Regions from separate parts of the Anaerobacillus sp. CMMVII genome, predicted to be linked through region 2. Evidence: riboswitches for the same ligand, from Rfam matches in the RefSeq annotation. Region 2 holds a riboswitch; each other region holds the start of a gene.
What was found. Region 2 has a riboswitch for lysine ahead of H1D32_RS06775 (aspartate kinase). Riboswitches for the same ligand answer to the same signal wherever they lie in the genome.
Positions count from the first base shown of each region.

Region 1 (5,187 bases), on a different contig from region 2:
TTTGTCAAAAGAGAAGACTATTTCAATCCCTTTGACATTCTGCTAAAAGATCAGCTAGGATTGGAGCGGAATTGAAATGGAAAATGATTTAAGTCAAGTGAAGCCATATGGAGACACGTTAGGAGATGGTGCTATCCAGCTAAGCTTTACGTTGCCAATTCCTTATGGCGAAGAGGCAAGGGAAGCTTGCATCCAGCTAGCAAAGAAAATGGGTTTAGAAGAAATTCAGATATACCATATGAAGGATTTAGGAATAAACTATACCTTCTTCATCATTTATGGGAAACTCATTCATAGTATCGATTTTACAACTATAAGAGTACCAAAGCTTGAAACCAAGCGGATGGATTTTTATCAAATTAATGAAAAAATAAAAAATGAGTTTAAACGCAAAATCACTATTATTGGAGCCTGCACAGGTACTGATGCGCATACAGTAGGAATTGATGCAATTATGAATATGAAGGGCTTTAATGGCGAGTACGGCTTAGAGCGTTATCCAATGATTGACGCCTACAACCTTGGTTCACAAGTGAAAAATGAAGACTTAGTGCAAAAGATTATTGAACTAAAGGCCGATGCTGTATTAGTATCACAAGTTGTTACACAAAAAGGAGTACATTTAAAAAACCTTACTGAACTTGTTGAGCTATTAGAAGGAGCAGGTATTAGAAAAAAGATCATACTAATTTGTGGCGGACCAAGAATTAATCACGAAACAGCATTAGAGCTTGGATATGATGCCGGATTCGGAGCAGGTACTGTTGCGACTGATGTTGCTTCCTTTATTATCGAAGGAATGATTAAAAGAAGTATGAAGTAAAGAAATTTAAATGCTTCATCGTAATTTTTACAAACAAGGCAAGCACCAAGTTTAGTAATTAGTCAAAAGCCCTTTTCTGCCGTACAAGATGTTTGCCCGGTACTAGGTGCATATGATGATGTAAACCTAGAAGAAAAGGAGTGCATTATATGTACCCAGATTACAATGAATATCAGTTTTACGGCTATACTCCTTATGAAGAGGGAGGGTTTGATTTTTCACCTTACTCCCAGTATGATGAAAGATTTTTTGGACCAGGGTTTCCTTTTCCGGGAGGGCAATTTGGACCACCAGGACCACCTAGACCACCGGGGCCTCCAGGACCACCACCAGGACCTCCGGGACCACCATTTCAACCACCAGGGCAGGGGCAACAAGCAGGACCACCAACGTCGCCACCGCCTGCTTTTACACCTACACAAACTCAACAAGTAGGTACTTTCGCCGTTGATCCAGGAGCGATTCGCGGTTGCTTATTCAGATACACTTATGTATGGTTAACTAATCGTCAACAATTTTGGTTTTATCCAACCTTTGTAGGAAGAAGGTCAGTTTCTGGCTATCGCTGGAATGGTTGGATGTGGGTTTACTTCGGGATTGATTTACGCAGAATCTCGTCATTCCAATGTTTCTAATAACTCAACTCAAAAAGGCAGAAGTTCAAATCTGCCTTTTTTCTAACGTTTTCATCATATTAATGGTATAATTAATATGATATACCCAAGCAAGAACAACGGAAAACATAGCTTTTTCATGAAGGCTCTTTGTTGAGTAACAAACACTATGTGTTGCATCAGATCACTTTTCTAACTTATCCTTATAATAAGTTAGAAAAAATGCCCACCAAACTTGATGCAATGGCTATACTACATAATAGAAAAACAACAATTTAGGCGAAAATAGTCTTCATGAAAAAGAGCCTATGATAAATTTTGTAAAGTGAGGCATGCCGAATGGAAGAAACAGAAAAATTACCACCAAAAACATGTGAAATTGACAGATTAGTAACTGGCGCTGCTGATATTGAAAAAATACTAAACGGCAAAAAACTGCTGTCAGAAGAAATGGTAGATACGCAGACCCTGGTGAAATTATGGTTTTAAACGGAAAGTCATTTAAAGTGCTTAATGTATACCGTCAAACACTTGGAGATTTAACAGATGAAATGGCAAAAGACGAAGGTTACAACACACTTGAAGAATATAAAAATTCAATATTATCTATGCATAAGGGGATGCCTTGGCTACCTAATATGAGAGTTTGGGCACATGAATTTAGTCCAATAGAAGAGTAAATAAGAAAAAACCTCCAATTACTGGAGGTTTTTTTAACGAGAAAGCATTATTAAATGACTGGAGAAACTAATTTCGTTTTTATCGCTGCATAAACAGTTTCTTTTTCAGTTTCTGTAAGTGGAATTAAAGGTAGACGAACTGAACCAACATTTTGTCCTACCATTTCGAGCGCAGCCTTTACAGGTGTCGGATTAGGAGCAATAAACATAGACTTCATAATTGGTAATAACTCACGGTGCATAGAAGCCGCCGTTTTAGAGTCACCATTCTTGAAAGCTTCAACCATTTGTTTCATTTCACGACCAATGATATGTGAGGCTACCGATACGACGCCATGACCTCCAATAGCTAAAACTGGTAGAGTAAGACCATCATCACCACTATACACCAAGAAATCATCTGGAGTATTTTGAATAATATTCGCTATTGCATCTAAATCGCCACTCGCTTCTTTTATACAAACAATGTTGTGAATTTGAGCAAGACGAACGACTGTTTCCACTTCGATATTACAGCACTTCGACCAGGAATGTTGTACAGCATTACAGGTAACTGAGTCGATTCTGCAATTGTTTTAAAATGTAAGTAGAGTCCCTCTTGATTCGGTTTGTTATAATACGGTGCCACTAACATAATGCCATTAACGCCAGCTTGAGTAGCAATTTTAGTTAGCTCGATAGATGCCGCCGTACTATTAGTTCCTGTACCTGCAATAACTGAAGCACGCCCCGCAACAACTTCAACAACAAACTTAAATAGTTCTGCTTTTTCGCTTGTGGAAAGGGTGGGGGATTCACCAGTAGTTCCTGCAACTACGATACCATCAGTACCATGGTCAATTAAATAGTTAATTAATGTTTTCGTTGCCTCAAAATCAATTTTTTCTTCGTGGTCAAATGGCGTTACCATTGCCGTTAACATTTGTCCAAAATTCATGGAAAACACCTCTATTCAGTAAGTTTTGTTCATCGTTAGGAAAGTTCAAGTACCCATACACGACGACGTAAGTTCTTGAATAGAGCTAAATCACATGATCCAACCGTGAAAATAAAAAAAGCAACAACGAAGGAATCGTTGTTGCTAGAAAGTGTAAACCACGGTTATTCCAGCGTAAGATAGCCCTCCATATAGTCCTAAAACTATACGACAGTCCTGGATTTATTCAATCACAGGCCCAGTAACATGTTCATGAGTGACAAGTTACTTCGGCAAATCCCCCTTTCCAAACCTTCAACGGAGCTCATTCTCCTCAAAATTTGTACTAATGGTCAATGCGCCTCTATCACTTCAATTAAAATTGAAGTTAAGAAATATGAACTTTGTTCAACGATACCAAATTTTAGTGATAATTGCAACACAATCGATCCAAATCAAACATTTGGATTTTTTAGTTAGGACATTGTAGAGAAGATTGTAGTAGTTTACACATTGTTGTAAACTTAAAATAACAATTTATTACATTAAACTAGAGTAATGGATCTTTTGGTAACATTATCTATAAGAAAATATGTTTTTCAATGTTTACGAAGAAACCTTTGAGATACAGTATAAACAAATTCATCTTAATTAGGAGTGTTTTTCTTTTGCTATTATTTAATTCTTTTTTCATGGTCATTGTTGAGTTTTTTTACGACGAAAACATTCTAAAATTAGCCATTGCAGCGATTATTGGAATTATTATTGGTCTAGAACGTTCTCTAAAGCATAAACCAGCAGGTCTCAAAACAGCGATGATTTTGACAGTTGGTAGTTGCTTATTAACAATCGTATCTATCTACTCAGCTGAACTCTATAGTGAAGCATATACTAAACCCATGGATCCATTACGTTTAGCTGCACAAGTAATTTCGGGAATCGGTTTTATCGGTGGGGGAGTTATCCTTGTTAGAAAAAATGATGTCATTTCGGGAATAACAACTGCAGTTATGTTATGGGTATGTGGAGCAATTGGAATTGCTGTCGGGGCAGGATTTTATAAAGAATCGATCATAACATTAATCCTACTAATCCTTGCTGTTCAAATCTTACCCTTTATCATTGGAAAAGTTGGCCCTAAAGGGTTAAGAGAGAAGGAAATCAAAGTAAGAGCATACATTCGAAAAGACATCCAATTGACCGATATTATTAAACAGATCAAAGCCTTTGATTATAAAATTAGTAGTGTGAAAGTAAAAGAAGAAACCACACAATATTTACTAACATTCATCGTAATGACCCATAAAAAAGTTTATACAACAGATGTATTTTATCAGTTAAAATCACTAGATGGCATTGAAAAAGTCGAAGTTGAGAATTTGTCTTAGAGGAAGGTTGCTATAAAGTTGAAATAACACAGTAAAGCGTTCACTAGTCAAAAAAACAGCTTCCTCAATGTGAGGAGGCTGTTTCTACTTTGGGCAATCATTCTTTCAACAAGTTCCAGTTTTTATGAACGAACTTAAGTACATCGCGTTGATATTTCTTAATAATATAATAACTGACCAAATAAGCGATAGTTCCAAAAAAGAACATATTAACGAACATTCCAACTAAAAAAGCCTTGCCAATTTTCAAGCTCGCACTTAATACTTGCTCCGGTTTTTCAATTCCATCTTCTAACTCTTCGATAATAATTTCAATTTTCGTATCTATACTAATTGGTAGAATTGCTTCTCCGACTATCACATTCATATAAAATAAGATAGGGAACGACCATATAAACAGGACACCACCTATAAAGCCGGCTATTGAATTGCCTTTTACTAGTTTTGGTCCTACCGTTGAGAGAAACGGTCCAAATCCAAATGAAGGAATGAAGTTCATAAGAAATCCCATCGTAAATCCACTAGCGATACTATGTGTTTTGTCTTTTATTCGTAATAATCTTATACAAAGATATTTTAGTTTTCTTAGTTGTTTATTTAACATAATTCACCAGCCAAATTTTAATTAAATTTAACCCTTTAAGTCAGAGCGATTTGTTTAAATCAATCTTGCTTTATACCTCAATGTAAATACATAGCTTGTCCTTGTTGCGTTTAGGGAAAAAATATTACTCTATCAGTCGTTTTCATTAATCACTGAATATTG
Region 1 covers NZ_JACEHK010000006.1:200,837-206,023, reverse strand. The annotation lists partial or broken gene kamD (lysine 5,6-aminomutase subunit alpha) at 1-75, shown strand, start outside; gene kamE (lysine 5,6-aminomutase subunit beta) at 77-823, shown strand; gene H1D32_RS10180 (hypothetical protein) at 973-1,458, shown strand; partial or broken gene H1D32_RS10175 (ASCH domain-containing protein) at 1,777-2,117, shown strand; partial or broken gene dapA (4-hydroxy-tetrahydrodipicolinate synthase) at 2,168-3,054, opposite strand; lysine riboswitch at 3,227-3,408, opposite strand; gene H1D32_RS10165 (MgtC/SapB family protein) at 3,702-4,421, shown strand; gene H1D32_RS10160 (DUF2062 domain-containing protein) at 4,519-5,025, opposite strand.
Region 1: linked by a shared signal. The riboswitch ahead of dapA (4-hydroxy-tetrahydrodipicolinate synthase) and the one ahead of H1D32_RS06775 (aspartate kinase) in region 2 are both predicted to bind lysine.

Region 2 (5,187 bases):
GGACCACAGAGGCAGCATTTAATGAAAAAGGTTATTTGACCTCGAGGGGCTTAACAGCTGCTCCTGCGCCACTACGTTTGCTCGTCGCAAGGCAGCTAGAAGCTAATTCAAGCAGTAGCCTCGCTGGAGCTAGACATCAAGTGGTGAAAACGTAAATACTTCTTATCTTTCAAAAAACGAGCAATCAAATTGATGATTTGCTCGTTTTGTTTCGTTATTAAGCAGTTGCAACTTTTACATTATCTAATTGAAATGCTTCATGTAAGGCTTCAACGGCCTTGACCATATTCACTTGATCAACAACTGTAGATACTTTGATCTCTGACGTACTAACCATTTTAATTAAAATACCCTTGTCAGAGAGCACTTTAAACATTTGTCCTGCAACACCAGGATTAGAAATCATTCCTGAGCCAACAATCGATACTTTTGCTAAACCTGTTTCATGAAGAATTTCCTCAAATCGCAGTTGATCACGGTTTTGTTCAAGTACATCTAAAGTTTCTGTTAATTTTTCAGAGAGAATTGAAAAGGAAATATTTGAATTTTCACTAGCAGCTATAGCGTTTTGAATAATAATATCAACATTTATATTATTCGTCGCTAGTGTCGTAAAAAGATTTGATAATCCTGAAATATCATTTGGCATGCCACAAACAGATATTTTCGTTACATTGCTTTCAAAAGCTAAGCCTCTTACCACTAAATTTTCTTCCACAGATACTTCCTCCTCAATAATTGTTCCTTCTTCTTCAACCATACTAGATCGAACAGTCAATTTTACTTGATAATTTTTTGCAAACTCTACTGCACGGGGATGCAATACACCAGCCCCAAGATTCGCCAATTCGAGCATCTCATCATAAGAGATTGAGCTTAGCTTCCTCGCAGTTTTTACAACCCGTGGGTCCGTTGTAAAAACACCTGTTACGTCAGTAAAAATGTCACAACGATCTGCTTTTAAGCCAGCAGCTAATGCAACAGCTGTGGTATCTGAACCACCTCTACCTAAAGTCGTAATTTCGCCAACTTCACTAAACCCCTGAAAGCCTGCCACAATAACAATTTTACCTTCCTCCAGATGTTTACTGATTTTCGCTTCCTCAAATCTTGTAATCCTTGCATTACTGTGACAATCCTCAGTTACGATCCCCGCTTGCCACCCTGTTAATGATATAGCTTCATAGCCTCTCTCCTGTAATGCCATTGATAATAAAGCAATTGTCACTTGTTCTCCAGTGCTTAATAGCATGTCCATTTCACGTTTACTTGGCTTTTCAGTAATGCCATTAGCTAAACTGACTAATTCATCCGTAGATTTCCCCATTGCTGAAACAACAACTACAACTTGGTGACCTTTTTCTACTGTTTCAATTACCCTACTTGCAACATGTTTAATTCGTTCAACACTACCAACTGACGTTCCACCAAACTTTTGGACAACTAAACCCATGCTCGCAACTCCCTTTTTAAAATTTCCTTTTCCCAAACCTATCTCAGTAGTATTTTTCTAGAACAAAGCGCAAGCGCCCTGGGTAGCCCCGACAAGCAAATGTTCTTCGAGAAAAAAAGTGTGCTCTTTCACTTTTATTCTCGAAGGTTATTTGACCTCGAGGGACTGGGCGCTAGAGCTAGACTGTCACTATAATTAAACTTATCCATAAATGAAAAAACATATAATTTCCTTAACAATAAAAAAAGCACCAATAAGGAAAACTCCTCACTGATGCTTCGACTTTTTGTGTCAAAACAAATAGAAACTAAAATAATGTTCCCGCACACGTGAGATAGTTCTCCACACAATCTTTGGGTGACTGTGTGACAGCCCTACATTTCTTAAATGCAGGTCCAGCATAAAAAGGTATGAGTTCTCTTTACACTTCGGCAAATTCCCCTTTCCGCTATCCTCACTGGACCTCATCGTCCTTAAATAACATACTCTTGGTTTTTGCTCCTCTACCACAACTTCAACTTTTGAAGTATTGGATATTTAATTAAGATTGAGTTTACCATGAAAAGTTGTTGCTTACAACAGCTTTTCAATTTGATTTTAGCGTTTATGTTCTCTGCTTCGACACATTGCCAGAACAACTCAAAACTCTACACTCTTAACTGCCTTTCAGTTTTTCCATCAAAGATTGAGCTATTTTAACTGGAATGCCAATCTGTTGAAAATCTTCTAAGTTGGCTTCCTTCATCTTTTTCACGGAACCAAAGTGCTTCAATAAGGCTTGTTTTCGTTTTTCGCCAACACCTTCAACTTCATCGAGAACAGAAGTGAACAATGTTTTACTTCGGATTTGTCGGTGAAAGGTGATAGCGAAGCGATGGACTTCATCTTGTATCCTTTGTAGTAAATAAAATTCTTGACAATCCCTTTTTAATGGGATTACCTCAGGAGGATCTCCCATTAACAATTGCGAAGTTCGATGTTTCGCATCTTTCGCTAATCCGCATACAGGTATTGCTAGACCAAGCTCATCTTCAATAACACTTTGAGCAGCTGAGATTTGTCCTTTACCACCGTCAATGACAATGAGGTCCGGTAATGGTAACTCTTCTTTAAGCTGCCTTAAATAACGTCTTCTAACTACTTCACGCATTGATTCGTAATCATCAGGGCCGCGGACTGTTTTTACTTTATATTTACGGTACCCTTTTCGATTTGGTTTACCGTCCACAAATGAGACCATTGCCGAAACCGGATCAACACCTTGAATGTTCGAATTATCAAACGCTTCAATAACATGAGGTGTCTTAATCTTTAACGCATTTCCTAAGTTTTGGATTGCTTTTATGGTTTTTGCTTCATCCCGTTCAATCAAGGCAAATTTATCTTTTAAAGCGGCATCAGCATTTTTGGTAGCGAGGTCCACTAGATCTTTCTTTGTTCCTTTTTGAGGATGGACAGTTCTAACTTGAATAAATTCGCTTGCCAGATCCTTATCTATTGTATTGGGTAAGAATATTTCTTTAGGCTTTAGGTGCTCTTTTTGACTATAAAATTGCCCTAAAAACGTTAAAAACTCTTCATCGGGTTCTTGATATACAGGAAACAGCGATACATCTCGTTCTATCAGTTTTCCTTGGCGAACAAAAAACACCTGTACACACATCCACCCTTTATCATAGGCAAACCCAAAGACATCTCGATCAATATCATCGGCAATAGTCATTTTTTGTTTTTCCATGACAGCTTCAATATGCTGAATTTGATCGCGATACTCCTTCGCACGCTCAAATTCAAGTGCTTCTGCAGCTTTCTCCATTTTTGCGATAAGGCTCTTCTTTATTTCTTTATGACCTCCATTTAAAAATCGAGTAATTTCCTCTACCATCTCACGGTTCGTACCTTTACTTACATCTTGGATACACGGTCCGAGGCATTGATTGATATGATAATACAGACAGACTCGATCCGGTATTGTAGAACACTTTCTAAGTGGATATAAACGATCAAGTAGCTTCTTAGTCTCACTAGCAGCTGCAGCGTTTGGATATGGCCCAAAATACTTACCTTTATCTTTTTTGACATTACGCGTTGTAATTAGACGGGGATGTTCCTCTGAAGTAACTTTTAGGTAAGGGTAGCTTTTATCATCTTTTAACATAACATTATATTTCGGATCATACTTTTTAATTAAATTGTGCTCCAAAATTAAAGCCTCAAAGTTTGAAGAGGTTATAATATATTCAAAATCCTCAATCTCACTTACTAAAAGTTGAGTTTTCCCATCATGTGAACCAGTGAAATACGATCGGACTCTATTTTTTAGAATTTTTGCCTTTCCAACGTATATTGTGGTCCCTTGCCTATCTTTCATTAAATAACAACCAGGCTGATCTGGTAATATTGCTAATTTCTCTTTTAGTTTCTCCAATGCAAATCACCACACTTTACCGATGATATTATATTTAGAAGAACTATAACAGTTTAGAGTGTAAAGTGTAAAGTGTAGAGTTTTGGAAAGAAAATGCTTAAGTGCAACACTCTCAATAACTCTAAACTAAAAAAGCCACCGTTCAGGTGGCTTTTTTATTATAAGTGTTTGTTTAAAAGTTCAGCTAACGCTTCTTTAGGTTGGAAACCGACAACCTGATCTACAACCTCACCGTTTTTGAATACTAATAACGTTGGAATGCTCATCACGCCGAATTTACCAGCTGTTTCTTGATTTTCATCCACGTCAATCTTAACCACTTTAGCTTTACCGCCTAATTCTGCATCAAGTTCTTCTAATACAGGTGCAATCATTTTACAAGGTCCGCACCATGGAGCCCAAAAATCTACTAATACTACACCTTCACTTGTTTCACTAGTAAAAGTTTGATCTGTTACGTTTACAATTGCCATTGTTAAATCCTCCCTATATTCCATCATTTTACCTCATAGAGTATTATACAATATTTCATTGAGGCTAGCTAGAAAATTGCTTTCAGTGTAAATTTCCCCTTTTTTAGAGTGTTTTATCCAAGGCTTAGCTCTCAACCTTTTGTAAGATTTAAGTACCATAATGATAAATACTTTATTAGATTTGATGCAAAAATTACCAAATGTCGGGAAATGAGACAATTAGAAAAGCGCGCCTTTTCTAGGCCCGCTTAAAATTATTATGAACTTACTACTTCTTTTTTAAATTCCTCTATTAGAATAGGTAATACTTCAAATAGATCACCAACAATACCATAGTCAGCAATGCTAAAAATTGTAGCTTCAGGATCTTTGTTTACTGCAACGATACATTTGGAGTTCGACATACCTGCCACATGTTGGATTGCACCTGAAATACCCAAGGCAATGTATAGGTCAGGTGTTACAACCTTACCTGTTTGACCGATTTGTAGTGAATAATCACAATACTCGGCATCACATGCACCACGTGAAGCACCAACTGCTGCTCCTAAGACGTCTGCTAATTCATAAAGCTTTTTAAAACCTTCTTCGCTTTTCACACCTCGACCGCCTGCAATAACAATTTTTGCTTCAGATAAATCTACTCCACCTGTACTTTTACGTACAATTTCTTTAATCGTAGTACGAAGGTCTTTTATATCTACTGAGATAGCAGTTACTTCTCCTGTACGTGACTCGTCTTTAGCAAGAGGAGCAATGTTGTTAGGACGAATTGTTGCTAAGATAATCCCATCTGTAACTACTTTCTTCTCGAAAGCTTTCCCAGAATATAT
Region 2 covers NZ_JACEHK010000002.1:547,564-552,750, reverse strand. The annotation lists gene H1D32_RS06775 (aspartate kinase) at 218-1,453, opposite strand; lysine riboswitch at 1,781-1,967, opposite strand; gene uvrC (excinuclease ABC subunit UvrC) at 2,109-3,881, opposite strand; gene trxA (thioredoxin) at 4,040-4,354, opposite strand; gene H1D32_RS06760 (electron transfer flavoprotein subunit alpha/FixB family protein) at 4,612-5,187, opposite strand, start outside.

Region 3 (5,187 bases), on a different contig from region 2:
TTGATTTTTTTCTTGGTGGTGATTTGTTAAACCAAAACATAACAGCTAGTTATGTAGCAAGAGAAAAAGAAATTCCTTTCTTTGGTTTATTTAATGCATGTTCAACGTCAATGGAAGCAGTAACACTTGGCGCAGTTTTACTAGAAGCTGGCTTTGCAGATCATGTTGTTGCTGCTGTAAGTAGTCATTTTGCTACAGCAGAAAGACAGTTTCGTTTTCCAACGGAATTTGGAGGACAGAAGCCTGAAACTTCGATGTATACAGTCACTGGTTCAGGCGCTGCATATTTAAGTAGAAAAAAATCCAAGATAAGGATAGAAACTGCAACAGTAGGAAAGGTTATTGATCTTGGGATTACAAGTCCTTTTAATATGGGTGCAGCAATGGCTCCAGCAGCTGCCGACACAATTAAAACCCATTTAAATGACCTTAAACGAAGTCCAAGCGATTATGATGCCATCGTAACCGGTGATTTATCTAGAATTGGAACACCGATATTAAAAAGTTTATTGTCAGAACAAGGGATTGATATTGCTAAGGTCCATCAAGATTGTGGAGTATTGATTTTTAGCACCGATCAACATGTTTTTTCAGGTGGTAGTGGTTGTGCTTGTTCTGCCGTCGTGACCTTTAATCATCTATTTGGTGAAATGAAACGAGGGGCGCTACGGAGGATATTAGTTGTGGCCACTGGGGCATTATTAAATCCCTTAATGATCCAACAAAATGAATCAATACCTTGCATAGCTCATGGTGTTTCCTTTGAGTGCGTTGAGTAAGAATTATTCGAGTAAGTATTTTTTAGGGGGTGAGCGTGGTGGAATATGTTGTCGCTTTTACTGTTGGTGGGTTTATTTGTGTCATTGGACAGTTAATGTTGGATTTCCTTAAATTTTCTCCCGCTCATGTCATGAGTTCTTTAGTAGTAATTGGAGCTCTCTTAGATGGGTTTCATCTTTATGATCGGCTTATTGATTTTGCAGGGGCTGGAGCGATCGTTCCGATCACGAGTTTTGGACATTCACTTGTTCATGGAGCGATGATTGAAGCACAAAGATCAGGCTTTTTAGGTATAGGTATGGGGATTTTTGAAGTAACTTCTGCGGGAATATCATCAGCAATATTATTTGGATTTTTAGTAGCGATATTTTTTAAACCGAAAGGATGAAACCATGGAATACAAAAAAAGGGTTATTCTAATTACCGATGGTGATGAATCCGCGAGAAAAGCAGTAGAATTAGTTGCCAAAGAGATCGGTGGAAGGTGTATCAGTAGTTCGGGTGGCAACCCAAGCCGTTTGACTGGAAATGAGCTAGTTAAACTCATAAAAAAGGCTCCCTGTGATCCTGTTTTAGTCATGTTTGATGATTGTGGATATACAGAAGAAGGACCGGGGGAGGAAGCGATGCGGGTTGTCGCAACCGATCCGGATTTAGAGGTTATCGGTGCCATTGCAGTAGCCTCAAAAACACATGATAGTGAATGGACAAAAGTTAATGTAAGTATTGATCGTAATGGAAATTTAACTGAGTATGGAGTCGACAAATATGGTCTTCCTGATATAGAACTCGGCAGAATAAATGGTGATACTGTCTATAATTTAGATGAGCTTGACATCCCATTTATCGTGGGAATTGGGGATATTGGCAAAATGGCAGGGAAAGATGAAGTAGAGAAGGGGGCTCCAGTGACGAGAAAAGCGGTTGAATTGATATTGGAAAGGAGCGAAAAATAGATGAGTAATGAAATACTTGAAGAAGCAAGTGTGGACAAACAGAAAGTTTCCAGTCGAATGATTGAAAATGAAAGATATCTAAAAGAAAAATTAGGAATTGGAATTACTTTCGATATTGGTGTGAGGAAACTTTCAGTACTTGAAAAGGAATTACAGATTTACTTCCTCAATGGTCTCTGTGATAGTCAATTTATTATTGAATTATTAAAAGAGCTTATGTTTTTGGATGCAACTGAAAAACAAAAACAGCGCGTTAAAGAACAAATTGAAAATCGCCTAACTCATGTTCAAGTTGAACGCGTTAAAACGTTAGATGAAGCAACTGATCAGTTATTAGCAGGTCTTATTATTATTCTTATTGAAGATGAAACAGAAGCTATCCTTGTTGATGTTCGTAGTTATCCAGGCAGAGGGCCAGATGAGCCAGATACAGAGAGGGTGGTTAGAGGTGCACGGGATGGCTTTACAGAAAATCTAATTGTAAATACAGCTTTAACAAGAAGAAGAATTAAAGATGAGAGACTGAGACATGAAATTGTACAAGTCGGTGAACGTTCAAAAACTGACATATGTATTGCTTACATAAAGGATGTAGCTGACCCGGCATTTATTGAGAATGTAAAGAAAGAGCTTGATGGAATAAAAATTGATGGAATTTCTATGGCTGATAAAGTTGTCGAAGAATTTATTGTTAAACAAGGCATAAATCCCTTCCCGTTAGTTCGATACACGGAACGTCCTGATGTTACGGCAACCCATTTACTAGAAGGGCATGTCGTGATTTATGTAGATACTTCGCCAAGTGTTATCATCTTGCCTACAACATTTTTTCACCATGTACAACATGCGGAAGAGTTTAGACAAGCTCCGATTGTAGGGACTTTCCTACGCTGGGTCCGTTTTTCAGGGATGATTTTTGCTTTACTTATATTACCGTTGTGGCTGTTAATGGTAATGGAGCCAAGCTTGCTCCCTGCAGCTTTAGACTTTATCGGACCAAATGAGACGACCAATGTTCCTGTTTTTGCCCAAATAGTCATAGCTGAAATAGGGATTGAGTTGTTGAGGATGGCAGCCATCCATACGCCTTCACCGTTGGCGACTGCTCTCGGGTTAGTTGCAGCGTTGCTTATCGGGGAAATCGCGATTAATGTTGGTTTATTTATTCCAGAGGTTATTCTTTATGTAGCGCTCGGGGCAATTGGAACATTTGCAACACCTAGTTATGAATTAGGTATAGCATTAAAGCTTTCTCGCTTAGTATTATTATTGGCCGTATTTATCTTTAAAGTTCCAGGCTTTATCATCGGTTTCACAGTATTCTTTATATTCCTTACTAGCATAAGGCCGATGAATACACCCTACTTATGGCCGTTTATCCCGTTTTATCCGAGAGCGTTTGCGGATATTCTGTTTAGACTTTCAGTTCCATTAAAGAAGAAAAGACCAAAAATTGTTAATCCACAAAACTCAACAAAACAATCAACTAACTAACGTATTGCGATATTATCATTTTTATGATAAAGTTTTACGTAATCATTTGAAAGAGTTTCATAATAGATGTTGGAATTATGAAAATTCTTTAAAGGTAAGATAAATTAATAAAACCCCTCATTGATTAATGGGGTAGAGGCGCAAAGCGAATGAGTAAACTGTGGAGCTTGGGAAGCATTGAAGCAGCTTGAAAGGTCAATTTGCCGAAGTGGAGAATTGAGCCCTATCAATCTTTGCTGGGTCGTTATTGAATAAATAACGGACTGTCACTGTTCGCAGTGGAGGACTACTTTTTACTTGAGGTTACGAAAAAGCTATTAAGGCGGAAAATGTAACTTACATTTCCGCCTTTTTTATATCCTATATTCTAAATTTTAGGCTGTTTTCGTAAACTTTGTTGCTTTTAGGTCGTACCAAGCATTCGCTTGGTTGCGACCTAAAAGCTAATAGAAACAATCTATTAGGAAAGAGCGAAATTTTAAGAATGAATTTTAAGTAAACTTATTATTTTCTGTACTTAAATTCACACAAACGAGAGGAGATCATGTGAATGTACAAACACGGTACGAGCAGAGTTAATGACATAGGTCATTTAGAAATTGGTGGAGTTGATACTGTCAGTTTAAAGGAACAGTTTGGCACACCATTATATGTTTATGATGTCGCTTTAATTAGAGAAAGGGCGAATGAGTTTGTAAATGCTTTTCAAAAACGTGGAATTAAGGCTCAGGTAGCCTATGCTAGTAAAGCATTTAGTTGTGTAGCGATGGTTCAACTTGCAAAACAACTGAATTTAAGTTTAGATGTTGTTTCTGGTGGTGAATTGCACACAGCGCTAGTAGCTGGATTTCCTGCAGAAAAAATTCATTTTCATGGAAATAATAAAAGTTCTATGGAAATCGACATGGCAGTTGAAGCAGGCATCGGTTGTTTTGTTGTAGATAACTTTTTAGAGATTGAGCTAATTAGAGAAACGGCCCAAAGATACGGGAAAAAGGTTTCAGTTCTGTTACGGATTACACCTGGGGTAGAGGCCCACACTCATGAATATATTTCTACAGGTCAGGAAGATTCTAAATTTGGTTTTGATTTAATCAGTCGTCAAGCCCAAGAAGCGATAGTAAAAGTTCGAGATGCAAAAGAAATTGAAATGTTAGGTTTTCATTGTCATATTGGTTCACAGATTTTTGAAACAACCGGTTTTATTATGGCTGTAGAAAAAGTGTTTGCTTATCTAGCAGAGTGGAAAACCCAATTAGACTATGTTCCACAAGTTTTAAATCTTGGTGGTGGATTTGGGATTCGTTATGTCGAAGGAGATACACCACTTCCAGTTTCTCACTATGTTGATGCGACGATAAATGCGGTTGAAACCGAGTCAAGAAAACTTGGAATTGACATTCCAGAGATTTGGATTGAGCCAGGACGTTCTCTTGTTGGAGATGCTGGAACAACATTATATACAGTTGGATCTGAAAAAGAGGTTCCAGAAGTGCGTCATTATTTGTCAGTTGACGGAGGAATGACAGATAACTTGCGCCCTGCTCTTTATCAGGCAAAATATGAAGCAATGATTGCTAATCGGAGTAATGAAGCTAATCAGGAAATCTATTCTATTGCCGGGAAATGTTGTGAAAGTGGAGATATGCTGATTTGGGATATTGCATTACCTTTTGCTAGACATGGTGATGTATTAGCGGTATCTTGTACTGGGGCATATGGATATTCGATGTCTAACAACTACAATCGAATACCTCGACCAGCAGTAGTTTTCGTTGAAAACAGCGAAACAACATTGGTAGTAAAAAGGGAAACTTATAAAGATATAGTTCAGCTTGATTTACAGCTCAACGGAACTTCATTAGAAAACTAAGAAAAGCGCCTGAAGCTAGACATCAAGTACTAACAACGTTTATAATTTCTTAACTTATAATAAATAGGCTAGCTCAAGTTCAGC
Region 3 covers NZ_JACEHK010000010.1:234,299-239,485, forward strand. The annotation lists gene spoVAD (stage V sporulation protein AD) at 1-779, shown strand, start outside; gene spoVAE (stage V sporulation protein AE) at 818-1,168, shown strand; gene spoVAEA (stage V sporulation protein SpoVABEA) at 1,173-1,736, shown strand; gene H1D32_RS14730 (spore germination protein) at 1,737-3,230, shown strand; lysine riboswitch at 3,356-3,527, shown strand; gene lysA (diaminopimelate decarboxylase) at 3,781-5,103, shown strand.
Region 3: linked by a shared signal. The riboswitch ahead of lysA (diaminopimelate decarboxylase) and the one ahead of H1D32_RS06775 (aspartate kinase) in region 2 are both predicted to bind lysine.